2 regions of the Ruegeria sp. YTSC199 genome follow, and region 2 is predicted to be linked to the other one. Evidence: riboswitches for the same ligand, from Rfam matches in the RefSeq annotation. Region 2 holds a riboswitch; the other holds the start of a gene.
The links. A riboswitch is a leader RNA that binds a small molecule or an ion and turns the genes downstream of it on or off. The one in region 2 is predicted to bind cobalamin.

Region 1: it holds a riboswitch for cobalamin, as region 2 does, so the genes downstream of both, AC2FEE_RS08850 (hypothetical protein) here and AC2FEE_RS09660 (DUF1636 family protein) in region 2, are expected to answer to the same signal.

Annotation. Positions count from the first base shown of each region.
Region 1 covers NZ_JBXWMF010000007.1:88,337-96,610, reverse strand. The annotation lists gene AC2FEE_RS08870 (branched-chain amino acid ABC transporter permease) at 1-712, opposite strand, end outside; gene AC2FEE_RS08865 (alcohol dehydrogenase catalytic domain-containing protein) at 788-1,816, opposite strand; gene AC2FEE_RS08860 (hypothetical protein) at 2,036-2,560, opposite strand; gene AC2FEE_RS08855 (hypothetical protein) at 2,939-3,484, shown strand; cobalamin riboswitch at 3,745-3,950, shown strand; gene AC2FEE_RS08850 (hypothetical protein) at 4,268-4,483, shown strand; gene AC2FEE_RS08845 (LysR family transcriptional regulator) at 4,605-5,522, opposite strand; gene AC2FEE_RS08840 (tripartite tricarboxylate transporter substrate binding protein) at 5,625-6,584, shown strand; gene AC2FEE_RS08835 (tripartite tricarboxylate transporter TctB family protein) at 6,656-7,123, shown strand; gene AC2FEE_RS08830 (tripartite tricarboxylate transporter permease) at 7,130-8,274, shown strand, end outside.
Region 2 covers NZ_JBXWMF010000008.1:38,535-46,808, forward strand. The annotation lists gene AC2FEE_RS09605 (TonB family protein) at 1-314, opposite strand, end outside; gene AC2FEE_RS09610 (ExbD/TolR family protein) at 311-688, opposite strand; gene AC2FEE_RS09615 (ExbD/TolR family protein) at 685-1,011, opposite strand; gene AC2FEE_RS09620 (MotA/TolQ/ExbB proton channel family protein) at 1,043-1,708, opposite strand; gene AC2FEE_RS09625 (hypothetical protein) at 1,705-2,133, opposite strand; gene AC2FEE_RS09630 (hypothetical protein) at 2,762-3,409, opposite strand; gene AC2FEE_RS09635 (hypothetical protein) at 3,406-3,819, opposite strand; gene AC2FEE_RS09640 (hypothetical protein) at 3,894-4,034, shown strand; gene AC2FEE_RS09645 (hypothetical protein) at 4,163-4,396, opposite strand; gene AC2FEE_RS09650 (hypothetical protein) at 4,528-4,839, opposite strand; gene AC2FEE_RS09655 (DUF3299 domain-containing protein) at 4,836-5,600, opposite strand; cobalamin riboswitch at 5,743-5,932, shown strand; gene AC2FEE_RS09660 (DUF1636 family protein) at 6,027-6,383, shown strand; gene AC2FEE_RS09665 (ABC transporter ATP-binding protein) at 6,380-7,165, shown strand; gene AC2FEE_RS09670 (ABC transporter substrate-binding protein) at 7,185-8,132, shown strand; gene AC2FEE_RS09675 (FecCD family ABC transporter permease) at 8,134-8,274, shown strand, end outside.

The sequences.
Region 1 (8,274 bases), on a different contig from region 2:
GAAGGCTGCCTAACCCACCAATTACAGCTGCAGCGAAGGCTTTGATCCCCAAAAGGCCAGTTGTCGGGTCGACCGCGCCCTTGGCGGCGAACAACACGCCCGCAATACCGGCCACCACTCCGGCCAGGGCCCAGATGAACCCCTGAACACGTTTGACAGGAATGCCCATGTAGTAGGCCGCTAACTGGTTCTGCGACGCACCCTGCATTGCCAGCCCCAGCTTGGTTCGGTTGAAGAACACATACATCCCCCAAGTCAGCATTACGGTGACAATGATGACAGCCACATCCTCCATTCCCAGAACAATGCCTCCGAAACGGAATTCCTTTCCAGCCAGAGGGTTCTGCAAAGTTTGCGGTTCATGTCCCCAGATCAGACCCGCGGCGAACCGGATCACAAAGCCCAAAGCGATTGTCAGGATCACCACTGCGGTCTGGCTTTCCCCAAACAGGCGGCGGATGATCAGGCGGTCTAAAAGATACCCGAGAGCCCCCATGATCCCCAGCGAGATCGGAAGGGCCAGCCAGAAGGGCAGTCCCATATATTCGGTATTGGTAAGCCCGATGGTGACAAAGGCGCCCAGCATCATGAAATCGCCCTGCGCGAAGTTCACCGCCTCGGTCGCTTTGTAAATCAACACGAAACCAAGCGCGATCAGGCCATAGACACAGCCATTTGCCAGCCCGCTGATCAGCAGCTGCGCGTTGTCCAATTTCACCCTCCCACGCCGGTGCGCCCGGCATATTGAACGCCCCGGGGGTCCTCCGTCACCCGGGGCTTTGTTCTACTATGGCGTGATAATCACCTTCCCGTCACTCTTTTTCAGGGCTTCGGACAGATTTGGGATTAAATCCTTCAACGCAAGTCGTTCGGAAATATCGGTTTTCCAGCGGCCATCAGCAAACCGGGCCTGCACCTCGGCTACGACACGCGCCTGATCTTGCGGTGGGGTTGAGGTGACCCAATTGGTAAGCCAGAACCCTTCGATTTGCTTGCCCATAAAGATCAGCTGGCCCATCTGTGTCAGTTGCGGCAGTTCGGCGCTGAGCTTGCCGTAGCAGATCCAGCGCGCCTGGTTGGGCATGGCGCAGAACACCTGCTCGGACAATTGGTCGGCCACGGCATCCAGGAACACGCGGGGTTTCAGTGCCTGGCTGACTTTGGCAAAGTTCTGAGCAACGTCCGGATCGGTGGTCACCAGAACCTCAGCCGCTCCGTGATCTTTCAATATGTCGACAGTTTCCCCGCGCCGGACCAGCGCGATAGGTTTCAGCCCGAGATCGCGCCCGAGGCCGCACATCAGCTTGCCCAACTGGCTGGTGGCTGCCGAGATTACAAATGCATCCCCGGCGCCCCGTGCGATATCAACCATCGCCATGGCGGTCAGAGGATTCACGATCTGCGCCGCACCGTCTTCGTCGGAAATCTCGGGGCGCAAAGGGATGCACATCATTGCCGGAGCCAGAACGTATTCCGCCCAAGCGCCGGAACTGGCAGTGATAAATGCAACGCGCTGACCCTGCAACGCTTCGGCGCCTTTTCCGGTTGCAACCACGTCACCGCAGCCCTCAAACCCGGCGGCGGCCCCCTTGAAGCGAGGCTGCCCGTATTCACCTTTGATAAAGTGGATATCAGACGGATTCACCGATGCCGCGCGCAGCTTGACCAGAACCTGTCCGGGGCCGGGTTCGGGAACGGGCAGCTCGGCCTCGGCCAACCAGTCAGCAGCATCACGGATATAAGGGCCGGTGGATTCGCCGGAATAGCCGTCGTGTAAAAGAACAGTGGCAAACATAGTCGAGGGCAGGGTGGTCATGGTCGTTCCTTGTTTCTGAACTGAACGTATCGTTGATGAAACCCGGTCACTGGCGGCTACTCATAACCGCGTCGTGAAAAACATGGATCTGGGTTTATTCCAACTCGACGACAGCCAAACAAATGAGCCGTCGCGGGTCAATCGGCCGACGCCCTGACGTGGATGGAACCTGCGCCACGCCCGCAATATGGGCCGCCCGAACCGGGCGACCCGTCTGCTTCACTGTCCCGACAGCAGGTCGCGGAGTTCCTGAATCTTCACCGCGATTGTCTCTGGCGAAGCTTTGATGTCGTCCAGAATCTTGATGGCCTGCGTTTTCATGTCCTGCGCCAGTTCGCTTTCCTGAATCGAAGCCACCATCGTGTCATAGTCGAAATTCTCAAGGCTCAGCGCGCCGTTCTCGACCCACGAGTTCAGCAGGTCCTGACCCTGGGTCGCCAAGGCAGCAACCTCTTCACCGGCCTGATTGGCCAGATCGGTGGCCGCTTCACCGGCCTGCTCGGCCGCATCAGTAGCTTGTTCCGCGATGGATGAGGCGCCTTCGGTTGCCTGATCCGCGACCGAGCTTGCAGCCTCGCTTACAGCATCGGTTGCATCCTGGGCGGCCTCGCTGACCGCGTCGCCAGCGTCTTGTGCCGCCGATTGCAATTGCTCAGCAGGCGTGGGTTCAGGTTGAGTAAAGTAATAATACGCGCCAGCGCCGATGGCGGCGATGGCTACAGCTAATAGGATAGTGCGCGACATGTGTCTCTCCTTTGGAAAATGTCTCGCCGAGATGGGTTAAATCTAATCGGATGCAAAGGGGAAATCCCGGAAATTCTTTTCAAATCCGTGGATTGAGCCGTGCTATGCCTATCCGTTGATCCGCAACGGCAATAACATGCCACAACACTTTTGTTCGAGCGCGGACTGCTTGTGATTGTTGGAAATGTACTATCGGTTCTGTTGCCACTTTGGTGATCGGAAGCACCGTTCTTTTCGAAGACCGCGCAAAATCATTGCGCTCTTGGACGTCAGCCGATCCAAGAACGGCGTTCAAAGTGAGTGTTCCTGCCTCGAACTAGCAGCTTAAGCTTGATGCCCTTTGTACAAGCGTATCGCGCATAGAATGGATAGCCTGTTTTGACCGAGAAAACCCAGAATCTAGTCCGGACTCAGCCCGCATATTTCCTCGATTTCGAAGCCAGCTCACTAAGCGCGATCAGTTGGCCAATTGAGATTGGGATTGCACGCGCTGTCAACGGCAACGTGATCACTGGATCGCGTCTTATCAAACCCCACCCTGATTGGGACGCGGCGGGCTGGTCGGACGTCAGTGCACGAATCCACGGATTAAGCCGCGCCTATCTTGAAGCAGAGGGCGGCGATCCCCAGAGGGTTGCGCAATGGTTCAAGGCAAGAAACACCGGAATTGCTGTAACGGACAATCCGGAGTTTGAACGGCGGTGGCTTATACGGCTGCTGGAAACGGAAATGCCCTTTCCCAAAGTCCAGCTTCTCGACTTTGACAGCTATGTCCGGATGAGCCTGACCGAGGACGCAGCGGTCGCACGCGTCTATCACACGTTAGAAAGTGCAGGGCCGCCACCGCATCGAGCGGGGCAGGATGCGGCGCGGCTGGCCGAAGCGTGGTTAAGCGGTTTTGATTGCCTGCAGAGCTCTGACTAGCACGGAGCGGACGGTGCCAAGGCGCGTATTCCGCCGAGTTCTCTGCTCGCCAGAGCCAAAGCCGCGCGAAAGTACCAAGGGTTTCCCTCTTAGCTTTCGACCGGGCCCGAAGAAATCGGGAAAACACCAAACTCCAGCTGGTTTTGACCGGCTGCCCATATGCTGGGTTATAGGGATGTCGAGCGCTTTCATGGGTCAACGGGAAGCCAAGCGGCCAGCCTAACGATTCATGGCGCGTTTTTTTTGAACCAACTCGGATCGCGTGTTGGAGCCGCGATGGTTCCCGCCCGCGTCGAGCGGGGTGGTTAAGGGGTATACGGTGCAGCTCTGAAAAAAATCAATCCGTGACTTCGCCCGCAACTGTCGGGGGTGAGCTATCCGAGATCGGCGACTGGCAATTGCCAGAGAAGGATCGGGACAGCGTCGAACCGCAAGTCTGGTGACCTGCTATCCAAATTGTTTCCAATCTGGGTGGGGTGACTCATAGGGGATGAAAAGGTTCCAAACGGTCTTTGCCGTCCAAAACCTTGCATCTGTTATGCCTAGTCCAAGCTGGGCAGGTGATATTCTTGTCGTTTTGGAAATCTGAAACCCGATCCTGCAGCACGCTTGGGGCGCACTTCGTCTCGGCATCGTCTGATCTTCGGGCCTACGCTGGGTCTTGCAGGGCAACTCGATGACGGAGCGCTTAACAGAAAACAGCGCTAGCCAGCGGGGAGGCTGTCTGACTGAATTCAGCGTGCCGGTTCTGGTTGCGGACGCTCTGGCGCTGTCCGCGCTTCTATGGCTTTCGACTTACACGATGATCTGATGTCGGCTGTTCTGCGAATCCGCGATCTGGCTCTTGGGTGCCGGGACCGGTCGGTGTTCCGTCTTCTGTCTATGGATTTCGAAGCCGGCACGACTTTGGTCGTCCTGGACGCAAACGGGTCGGGCAAAAGCCCGTTCGCAAAGATGCTTCCGGACCTAAAGGAGTCGCGTTCTGGTCGCGTGGACTGATGGGCCGAGTTCGACCGACGCTTCCCCATCCGTGCGCGGGATCGCGCAGCGATGGAGGCTTGGCGCGGGTTCGGCCTTTGTTTGGGGCCGGACGCCGCAGCGCGTGAACAAGTAGACACAATCAATTTGCAAGTTCGAGTGTCGTGCTTTGTTGCGCCAACCCCTCAACCACTTCGAACAACGCCTTTTCAAACTGAACAAGTGCATTGGACCTTGTGTTAGACACAGGGTAGAGCAGGCCAAAGGTCATCCAACGTTCGGGTGTAACAGGTACAAGCGCGACCTTCTCTGGTTTGGCCTGCGCTGCAACCAATTCATCTGCGATAGTTAATCCCACACCTTCGGCAACCAACGAACAAGCAAGCTGAGAGGCAGCGACTTCGCAAGTTTGGACCGGTGTAACACCAGCCGAATGGAAGATGTCATCAAGTTGGTCGCGCAACAACAAGCCGTGCATCAGACGTATGACAGTCTCACCTGCAAGATCACCTGCCGTCAGCTCTGTTCGAGTTGAAAGTGGATGAACCAAGGGTAGGACGACCTGGGCCCGCACTCTCAACAAAGGTTTAGTGATGATGCCTGGATGATCGACAGGCAACGCGCCAATCCCGATATCGTATTCCCGCCCTGCCAACCATTTCCCCGCTTCTCTTCGGGCGCGGACGTCCAGGCTGACATTGGTTCCTGGATTGGCTTTCGTGAACCGTGCAACGGCCGGGGCCGACAGGGATTGCGCGATCCTTGGCATGGTCACAATGCGCAGTGTTTCAGTGCGACCCGCCTTGATGTCAGCAGCGATGCGCGGAACCTCGTCGAGGTTATCGAGGATTCGTCCGGCCTCTTTGTAAAAGGCCAGCCCCTCTGGCGTTGGTGTCAGGTTTCGACCACTGCGATCGAAAAGCGTCAGTTTAAGCTCTGCCTCAAGCCCCGAGATCAGGCGGCTGATTGCCGGCTGGCTGAGGTGAAGTACCTCCGACGCGGCGACAAGCGAGCCTTCGGACAATGTCGCGCGAAACGCACGCAGGGCTTTGATATTCATTTTCCACGCTTTCGTATTTTGCAAGAGTAAATAACATCTTTGCATTTTTTACAATTGAAGACTCGGCGTAGATTGATCCCAAGTGAAATTGGGAGGTTACTCATGAAACGCAGAACTCTTCTTAGTGCCGCAATCGCTGCCGTTGCGGTCACCGCAACAGCTACCGCAAGCTTTGCCGCAGATTGGCCGAAACGTCCGATCAACCTGGTTGTTCCTTACAAAGCTGGAGGAGGCACCGATGCCTATGCCCGCGCTATATCGGCCGCCGCCGAAGGTATTCTGGATGTGCCGGTGGTTGTCGTTAACAAGCCCGGTTCCGGTGGCCTGAACGGCGCCAATTCCGTCGTTGGCGCCCGTCCCGATGGCTATACGATGATGATGACCTCTGGCGGGTCGTTTCTCTTGTCGACCATGACCCGTGACACGGACATCGACGCTCTGGACAGCTTTGATTTTGTCGCTCAGGTCGGTCAGTTGCAGACCTCGCTGATGGTGCCGGCCAACAGCCCGTTCCAGTCCGTTCAGGACGTGATCGAAGCGGCCAAGGAAAGCCCCGGCGAGTTGCGTTGGGCCCATTCAGGCCGAGGCGGGTTCCACCATGTCGGCGGAATGGGCTTTTTGGCCAGCAACGGAATCGAGGCGCAAGACGTGCCATTCAAAGGGGGTGGACCGACCCGTGCCGCACTGATTGGTGAGCAGGCAGACTTCGGGTTTCTCGGCGTTCAGCAGCTTGCAGGTTTCGAAGAGCAATTGCGTGCGCTGGCCGTCAACAGCCAGGACCGTGATGGCATCATGAAAGACGTCCCTTCGTTTGGTGAGTTGAACATTCCATTCGCAGCTGTCTCCTCACCAGTGATCGTATTCGCACCCAAAGGCACACCAGAAGAAGTGGTTGCGGCGATGGAAACCGCGTTGGAGCAGATCGCCGCCAAGCCCGAATTTGCCGAGCTTCTCGCCTCGCGCGGAACCGGTCCGGTTTATCAGAATGGTGCGGATGCCAAAGCAACGCTGTCCGCCATGAAGGAGGACGCCGCTCCCTTGGTCCAAAGTCTGACCAACTAAAGTCCTCGGGGTCGGGTGGGTCATGTCCATCCGGCCCCATCTTCTATCAGCCGGATTCCGGGAGGAAAGTTATGCGAGCCTATGCAGAAGGATTGGTTCTTGGCCTTGTTTCGATATTTGCCATTTGGGGGGCCTGGCAAGTGCCCGCCGCATCTCCGGGAGATACCTGGGCAGGTATTGTACCATTTTCTGCATCGGTTGCCTTGCTGTTCCTGTCAGGCTTGATGCTTTTGGGCGCGGCGCGCCAAACGGCGGGAAACACGAGCCATGATCAAGATGACGGTGCGACCCTTCAGATCATCGGTCTGTTCATCATCGCCCTGATCTATCAGCAGTCCTTCCGTTGGTTTGGCTACTTGCTGCCCACGGCCGTGGTTGCACCGATTATCCTTTACTTCTTCGGCGTACGCAGCTGGATCGGGCTGGGCTTGTCTGTTGTTCTGTGCCCTCTGGTCTTCCACCTCATCTTTTTCGTCCTGCTTGGCGTCTTCCCTCCCTATGGCGAGGTTTTCGACCTGCTCAGCTGGATTCAGGGGTAAAACATCATGGAAATCTTTCCTGCACTTCTTTCGGTTATTACCGATCCCACGCTGCTCTTTGCCATCTTCCTCGCCGCAGTTGTGGGAATGATCGTCGGTGCCACACCCGGCCTGACTGCTTCGGCGGCGATTGCGATGCTGCTGCCCATCACCTTTTACATGTCGCCTTTATTTGCTCTCGCATTTCTGTACGTGATCGGAAAATCCGGGCGGTACGGCGGCTCGATCGCAGCCATTCTGTTCAATACGCCCGGTACGGCGGCCAGCGCCGCAACGCAGATCGACGGTTACCCGCTTGCCCGTGCCGGTAAGGCTGGCAAGGCTATGAAGGTCGCCACGATCTCGTCGATCATCGGTGACCTGATGGGGGATATCCTGCTGGTCATCGGCGTCGGCTTCATCGCGGCCATCGCCCTGAAATTGGGTCCGCCTGAGACCTTTGCAATCTACTTTGCCGCCTTCGTCGTCATCGGCTCTGTCATCGGGAACTCCATCGTCAAGGGTCTGGCATCGGCTCTGATGGGTATCCTGATCGCCATGGTGGGGCTTGATCCTATCTCGAGCGAAGAGCGCTATACGTTTGGGTCGTTCGAGCTGTCCAACGGCATTGGCCTTGTGCCGCTGATGATCGGTGTGTTCGTTCTGGGCGAAGTCTTTGCCCAGCTGGAAACACGCCGCAAAGCTACGGGCGAGACCGAAGAGAATGAAAGCACCGAAGACGGCAACACACTGACCTGGGAAGAATATCGGCCCTGCCTGCCGCATGCTTTTCGTGGCGGCTTCATCGGTGCTGGCATCGGTGTATTGCCCGGCCTGGGCTCGGCCATCGCGGCATTCATTTCTTACGGTGAAGGCAAGCGGCGCGCAAAAAATCCCGAGATGTGGGGCAGGGGTGCACTGGAAGGTGTCGCCGCGCCCGAGGCCGCCAACAACGCGGTTTCCGGCCCTTCGATGGCGCCGCTGCTGACGCTGGGTATTCCGGGCTCGACCATCGGGGCGATCCTGCTGGGTGTTTTCCTGATTCATGGCATTCAAGTCGGCCCGACCCTGTTTTTGACCGACAAGGAACTGATTTACAAACTGTTCGCCTGCGGCATGCTGGGAATACTGGCCTATGGTCTGATCGGCTATTTCGGCGCAACGCAGGTTGC
Region 2 (8,274 bases):
TCAGGTGCAAAGGTCTTCTGCGGGTCGTCCGAGGCCACATGCACCTCGCTGGTCGGAATCTCAGCGGGTTCGGGCGCAGGTTCCGGGGGTTCTTCCACAGCAGGCTCGGGGGCCTCGGGTGGTTCGGGTTCAACCGGTTCGGCAATAGTGTCCACTAGGTCTTCGAAACTGTTGCTCAGCTCGACCGAGTCCGCCCGGCCTGCGTCATCCGGCTGCTGGGTCAATCTGGGTGCGGTCAGGCTTAGCCCCATCAGGTGCAAAACCAGAGAGAGCAGCGCGGCAAGGGCCGCGATGACGACGGACCCCCGGATCATTCCAGCGCCTTCTCGGTCACAACAAACACAGATGCCGCGCCCAAACGGCGCAGCTCTCCGGTCACTTCGATCAGCCGCGCGCCCGAGGCTTCGCGATCTGGCACGATCCGCACCGGCGCGGGGTCGCGCCCGGCCATATAAGTTGCCGGCTCTATCGGCGCACCGCGAAAGCTGAGCGTGCCGTCCCGGTGCAGCACCAACGCATCCGGCGGCTCGCGCCCGTCCAGTTCAGAGGTGTCGACCAAATTCAGATCGGGATCCAGCGGCGTGGCCACCGTGCCCGCGATCAGAAAGAAGATCAGCATCAGAAACACGACATTGATAAGCGCAATGGTCGAGTCGCGTTTGCGGCGGGGGCGGCTTTGACGGATCATTCCAGCACCAGCACGCTCAAGCCCTCGCGCCCGCGCAGCAGAACCAGCAGGTCCACCAGCCGCTGCGCCGTGGTGTCAGGATCGAGGCTGACCAGCACCTGCCCGGTGGTCACCTGCGCAGTCAATTCCTCCAGCGTGACAGGCGTGCCGTTCAGATCCAGCCGGTCTGCGCCCAGTTGGACAAACGCACGGTCTTGTGGCGCTTCCGTCGTTGCGCCACCAGCCGAGGCGTTGCTGAGCTCGATCTCACCGTATTTCGAAAAGGTCGAGGTCAGCATAAAGAACAGCAACAGCAGAAAGATCACGTCGATGAGGGGTGTCATCGCCATGGGCCGTCTGACAAAGGGTGCGGGGTTACGCATGTCCGGGCGTGGCCGCCATAGGGTGCGCATCCTCGGCCAGCGGGATCGCCTGCCCCGGCACCAGAACCGTGCGCAGGGCTTTGTCTGCGAACACCCGTTCGCGCGCGGTGCGACTTTCGAACCACGACAGCACCATCGAGGTCGGCATCGCCACCGCCAGACCCACGGCCGTTGTCACCAGTGCCACCCAGATGCCGCCCGCCAACAGCGACGGGTCAACCGAAGACCCGGCGGTCTGCAGGCTGCGGAACGCTTCGATCATGCCCAGAACGGTACCGAACAGACCCAGCAAAGGCGCCAGTTGCGCCACCGTATCCAGCAGGCGGAATCCGCGTTCCAGCCCGGCCAGCGCCAACCCGGCCTCGGCATCCAGTCGTTGATCCAGGCCGGGCGCATTCGGCGCGTCCATCGCAACTTCGACCAGCGGCGCAAGATAACTGTGGCTTTTGGCCAGGCGCGCGCGGGCGGTCTGTTGATCACCGGCATCCCACGCCGCCAGTGCCTGTGACAGCACCCGGTGCCGTCCGACACCCGAAGCGGCAAATTGCCAGAGCTTGTAAAGCGTCACCGCAAGCGTCACCACGGACATGGCTATCAGGATGGCGACTACCGGCCCGCCAAGGGCCAGGATTTCGCGCAGGGCGTCAAGAAAACTCATCCCAAAAGCTCCACTTCGGTTCGGCTGTGCAAGGTTGGTGTCTGGTCACAGATATCACTGTCAGCACCGCCGACAGTACAGCTGCTTACGCCATTGATCAGAACACGCCCGATGTTTTCGCAGGTGGTGCCCCGAATATCAAACTGACGCACGCGGGGGCGTTCTGCCGGCAGGTCCCGAAACCCGAAAAGGGTGATCCGTTCGAAAACACCCGCGGCATCAAAAATAACCACCTGATAACTGGCGCTGTCTATCGACGTTTTGGTTTGGTTTTCGACCAGAAATGTCAGGCGGCAGGCGCCTTCGACCTCTTCCACCGCATTCAGCTCGACCATCAGGCCTGGCGCGTCTTGCGTGGTTTCGGCCACAGCCGCAAAAGGCAGCGCACAGAGGATGGCGGCAAGGGCCGGACGGCGAAACTTCATAGATGCGCTCCCGATTGTTCAACGCAGGCAAGACTTTCGCGGCGTTCCACCCGTCATATCCAAGACCGCTGGGGCGCGAAAGGGTTGCCGACACCTTTGTGATAAAGGGCGATTTACGGCCCGTTCAACCCTGCCGTTTCGTGACTTCCATCGCAAGTGCACGATATTGCGAAGGTTCCGGGCTGGGCTGATAGACCATCGCACAGGCCACCAGCCATTCCATCGCGTTGGGCTTGAACCCGTGTTCGGCACAGATCGCGATGCTAAGGCGTTCTAATATCTGCGCATGGATGGGCCAATCGCCCTGTTCGGCCCGGAATAGCGCGTCAGCGGTCTAGGGCCGTTCCCACTGGTGCAACTTGCCGCCTTCTAGGCCAAAGCTGATTTGCCCCGGGACCGGAGGAGCTCTGCCCAGGTCCAGCATCAACGGGTCCGGGAAATCCCGGCACCTCAGCCTCTGGACGAAACTGGTGTTGGAGGGATTGCAGCCCAGTCCAAACCACATCCCGTCGGCCATTGCATCCGCCATCTGAGGGGGCGGATCCCCGTTAACGGCTTGACACAGAACGGATTCCCCAGCCCGCCAGTTCGATCCGGGTCCAAACCGCAACCAGCCGCGCGACCAAGGTTAGGTGTCAGTACTGTGCAGGCCAAAATCGGCCCCCCATCCGATCGGCGCACTTGGCGCGGTAGCCAATCCAACCTTCGATAGCCGTAACAATCTTGGGGTCCGCCGACTTTTCGTCCCGCGCGGCCAGCACGTATTCGACATGGACGCGCGGATAATACCTCTTTTTGGCACCCCGTGCCGGGTTGTCGGATCGCAGCACACAGGGGATGTGGCCTTCGAACACATCGCTGGGGTCCATATTCCCGCTGGCGCGGCACGCACCGCTGCCGCAGCCACACGCGCCTGAGATTTGACGGCTTCCGCCTTGGGGTCGCACGCGCCGGGCTTTTCGGACAGAAAGCCCTGTTCCGCCCAGCGCCAGGCCTGAACCGCCTCGTCCATCAGCGCGTCGCCCAGAATGGGATCACCACAAGTGTTCTTGATGACATGCCCAAGCTTCGCGGCGCTCAGAGCAAAGTCATAGGCGGCCCAGTCCTCGGGACCGTAGGCATTGGCAATTTGCACGAGGCTCCACCACACCGACCCAAATATCCCCGGGTTCGAGTATTCCACGCCACCGATCAGCACGCCGTCGTCGCCCTGCGTGCTGCGCCACAACGAGATACCCCGCAAGGCCTCATGATTCAGGTCCGGCAGAACCGTCATCCCGTCGCCCCGGCCTTGCCAAAGCCTTCTCCAATGTCACCCAACCGCACATTGGTCTGCCAGATCGTCGGGCCACCTTCGGGGTGACCACTACGCGGACGGATGCGGCCTTCGCGAAAGGGCTGGGCGAATTCGCAACTGGACCTTTGCTGGGTATCCCAATGCGCCGCCTGTCGCGGGGCCTCGGCATAGGGGCGTGCGTTATGCGGAATGGATAGCCACCCAAGCAGAACCTGCGCCCCGTCCGGGATCGCGCTACCATGCACAAATGTCAGGTTATGCCGCTTGGTGCTCTGCCATTCGCATTTCGCAATTGCCAGCGTACGGATCGGGACGAAATTGCGGCAAACCGACACGACGCCATCGGGTTTTCCGCCAATGCCGACACGCCAATTGTCGGGCAACTCCACCGGGGCACCACGCTGAAAGAACCCGTTGCCGGCACAATCGGAGAGACATCGAACAGCGTATCAATCACGGTGAGTTGAACAACGTTATCCCCGGCAAACTCGACAATGTCGATCTGCCGGGCGCGCAGAAGGCGGCGCAGCCGTGGCCCGTATTTTTCCCGTATGACCGGATTGGCCGCCACTTTCTGCAGGCTGGGCACCCGGAGCGCAAGTAGTGAGCCGCGCGCCTGATGATTGGTGCCTCTGACCTCCTAACGGTACTGCGGCAGAGGTGGCCCCGCGACCACGGCAAACGGCCCCAGCAGCGCCACACGACACCAGAACTCCCAATTTCCGCCCTTAATCAGGCTTTCGTCATAGCCCCGGCCCGTCGGGTAACATCGGTCCTGAGCACCAGCCCCCGACCATTGACCACAAAAGTCTTGCGCAACAGCGCGTCCAGTTGATCCAGCGCGGGCACCAGCGTCCGATTGTACGCGCCGCGTAACGGATCGCCGTCGGTCGAGCCATCGTCGATGCAGGTCACCTCGAACGTCCCAAACCTCTGGGCGCCCACGCCGTCGAGCGTTTCAGTCACGAACCTGTCCGCCTTGCAGGCGGGAAGATGATCGAAAATGCAGGTTGGTCCATTTCAGCGCCCTCCGATCCGGTCCACATTAATCGCCGCGTTGCTGTATTCGGCGAACTCAAACCGCAACAACCCGGCTATCATGCCCGCTCCCCGGTACACCTCGAGCAAGCCGTGAACCCATCTGGCGCGCGAACCGAACCCGGGCACAGGAATATCACAGCACGCCGACCCATCGCGCCCTCGCTTTTGACCGCCCGCATCGCCACGCCCTTGCGCCGGATCAGGGCGGTACGGCTGTGCGAATTGCCTTTACCAAACCAGCGCCGCAGCAAGTGGATCGAAGTGCGGTTTTCGGGCACGTAATCCCAGACCAGAGCCTTTACCGCGCGGATTTGTTCAGGAGGCGATCGGCAAGGCAGTTCGTGGGGCCGATCCGGTGATCCCGTCACTCAGACGCCTTCCCCGCGCCGGTTTTACGGTTGCCCGCAGCACGGAAGCGATCGGCTATGCTCTGCGTCCACTCCAGCTTGCCGCCCTGTGTTTCCAGGGTTTCGACGCTATCGGCCTCCAGCCGGAACGTCGCGCGCATGGGCATCAATCCATCCACCACCATCATATTCTGCTCTGACGGATCGATGGTCAGCTTTCCCGTCAGACGGACCGGCTCGTGGACGTAACCGGGCTCCCAGTCGCCGTTCAGCCGTACCCGGATCGTCTGATTGGGCGGCGGCGGCGGCAAGTGGCTGCACATCCCAGGCTGAGGCACCAGATAAGCAATGGGGTGCCCGTCGGCGTCGGGCGGCGCCGGAATGGCAAACCCCGCCAACGTCACCGTTTGACCGTCAAATTCAGGATTTCCGGCCGCACCGGCGCGATCCCGGCGCTGGGCCACGACAAGTCGCTGGTCCAGTAGCCAGTCGATATCGATACCATCCGCAGCCAGGGCCTCCTCGGTTTCAACCAGAAGCTCCTGCCATTTCAGCCGCTCATTGGAGCTGCCCACACCCTGATACAGCCTGCCGCGCAGGCGCACGACGAAAACCACATCGTCGAACTGCTCCGGGGTGAGATCGCGGTAGGGGTCTTCGAAGACCTGAACGGACGGGTCCGGCAAGTCGGACCAATCCAGAGCAGCCCCCGGTGCCGCCAGCGCAGAAGAACCGCACAGGCTCAGCGCCAGAATCGGTGCAAGGCGAAACCAATGTCGCATGTTCTGAGTTTATCTCCCTGCCAAGATCATTCCAGCCAGTTTTTGCGAACAACGTCCTTCACTGGCCACCCTTTTACCTCAGGCCTGGCCGGTAACAAACGAACAGGATGAAACTTTCATATTGACGCACTGGGCGATCTCGGGCAGTCAATCTGATGATGGTTCCCCCAATTGGGGATGAAAAGGGAATACGGTGAGGTCCGCCAACTCCGTGACTGCCCCCGCAACTGTAAGCGGTGAGCGAAGCCATGAATCCACTGGCCCACAGGCCGGGAAGGATGGCCAAGCCAAGACCCGCAAGTCAGGAGACCTGCCATCATGTTTTCAACCAACCCGGGGCGGGGCGTCCCGGAAGGAGGTAAAGTGACGAACACGTTACGTTATTACATTTCCACCACCTCGCTTCGACATTAAGCGGAGCGGGCAATGGCAAACAATCCCGAACACTTCCTGCTGATTTGCGAGACCTGCAACGGCACGGACGCCGCGCATGCGATCCGAAAGGCGCTGACGCACCGGCTACCATCCGGGTTTTCCATACGCATGGTTTCCTGCATGGCTGGTTGTGACCGACCAACAACCGTAGGCTTTCAGGCTGTTGGCAAAGCGCAATACCTGTTTGGTGACGTCAAATCCTCGCAGGATATTGATGCTCTGGCCCAGTTTGCGGGGCAATTCCACGACAGTGGGAACGGTTGGACCAATGCTTCTGACCGTCCGCGTGCATTGTTCGACAAAACCTTGGCTCGTATGCCCCGTCTGAACGTGGAGGTGCACCCGTGACAAACGCAGCGTTTCTGGTCGCGCGTGGCCTCGAGTACTACGCACTCAACGGCGATGTCCTGCTACAAGGCGCATCCTTCGAACTGGACAGGGGTGCGATTTTGGCCATAGCCGGGCCGAACGGGGCCGGGAAAACAACGCTTCTGAACCTTTTGTGCGGTGCAGCCGAGATGGTTCTGGGGGATGTCCTTGTCGATGGGCGAAGCCTGAAACAGATGTCGTCCAAAGACCGTGCACGCATGATCGCCGTTGTCAGCCAGCAGGAGTTTCCGGACGGTCGGCTGCTGCTGCGAGACTATGTAGCGCTGGGTCAGATTCCGATCCGCTCAGACCGATCCGCCGAAGGTCACGCGGTCGAGCTTGACCGGATACTGGACCTGACCGGGCTGGGCGCACTGGCGGACAAACGGATGGCCTTGCTGTCCGGTGGCGAACGCCAGCGCGCGCATATCGCCCGCGCCCTGGCACAAAATCCGTCGCTATTGTTTCTGGATGAACCAACCAACCATCTGGACCCGGACTCCAAGGGGCGAATGCTGTCGCTGGTGGCCGAACTGGACATCACGGTGGTCATGATCGTGCACGATCTGGTCATGATCCCCGAATTTGCCACCCACGTGGCGCTGATGAAATCCACACGTCTGACCAGTTTCGGCCCCGTGGCCGAAGTGCTGACGCCTGCGCATGTGCGCGACACGTTTGGCGTCGATTACCTGTGTTTCCAGCACGAAGGCCGTGTGATCCCGGCGCTGGATATCCGAAGAACCCCCGTTTCAAACTAACTTAAGGAAACTCCCCCCAATGAAACATATCTGGTCTGCGGCCCTGATCACCGCCATGGCAGGCAGCGCCTCCGCGCATGAAGTGACGGTAGACAATTGCGGCGAACCGCTGGTTTTCGAATCTCAACCAGAACGGCTGGTCGTTCATGACATGAACATGACCGACATGGCGTTTGCCCTGGGCCTGCAGGACAAGATCGTGGGCCTGACCGGCATCACCGGCTGGTACAAGACCAGCCCCGAATTCGACACCCTGCGCGGTGACATCCCCGAACTTGCGCCGAAATACCCGACAGTTGAAAATCTGGTTGCGGCTGAACCCGACCTGTTCTTCGCCGGTTGGTATTACGGCATGAAACCCGGCGGCGACGTGACACCCGACACGCTGGAGCCGTTTGGCATCAAGACCATGATCCTGACCGAAAGCTGCGTGCATCTGGACAAGGATCGCCCCGAAGCCAGCATGAATCTGTTGTTCGACGATGTGCTGCGTCTGGGCAAGGTCATGCATGTCGACGACAAGGCCGAAGCCCTGGTCGGCGGTTGGAAAAAGGATCTGGCGGCCATCGAAGCACAGACTGCCGATCTGGCCAAACCGCGGGTCTTCCTGCTGGATGGTCCGGCCGACGCCCCTTTCACCGCCGGAAAATTCGCCATTCCTGATGCGATGATCGCGGCCGCTGGCGGCGAGAACGTCACCCATGACATGGATACCAGCTGGGGCCGCACCTCGTGGGAGGCTGTCGCCGCATCAAACCCGGAATTCCTGGTGCTGCTGGACTATCAAACCGGCAATGGTGCAGAAGATACGTTCAAGTTCCTGCAGGAACATCCGGTGATGTCGCAAACCGACGCCGTGAAAAACGAGCGCTGGATCGGCCTGCGGTACGAGGAACTGACCCCTGGACCGGCAAATATCGAGGCGATCTCGAAAATGGCAAAAGCCATGCACCCGGGCCTCAACTGATATGAACAGATTGAGCCTTGTGCTCGTGCTGGGGGCGGTCGTTCTGACCGCCCTTTTGCTGATTTCGACCGTCTACGGAACAACATCCATTCCAGCGACAGACGCATTCAACGCTGTTTTGTTGGGCACCGGGATGATCGAC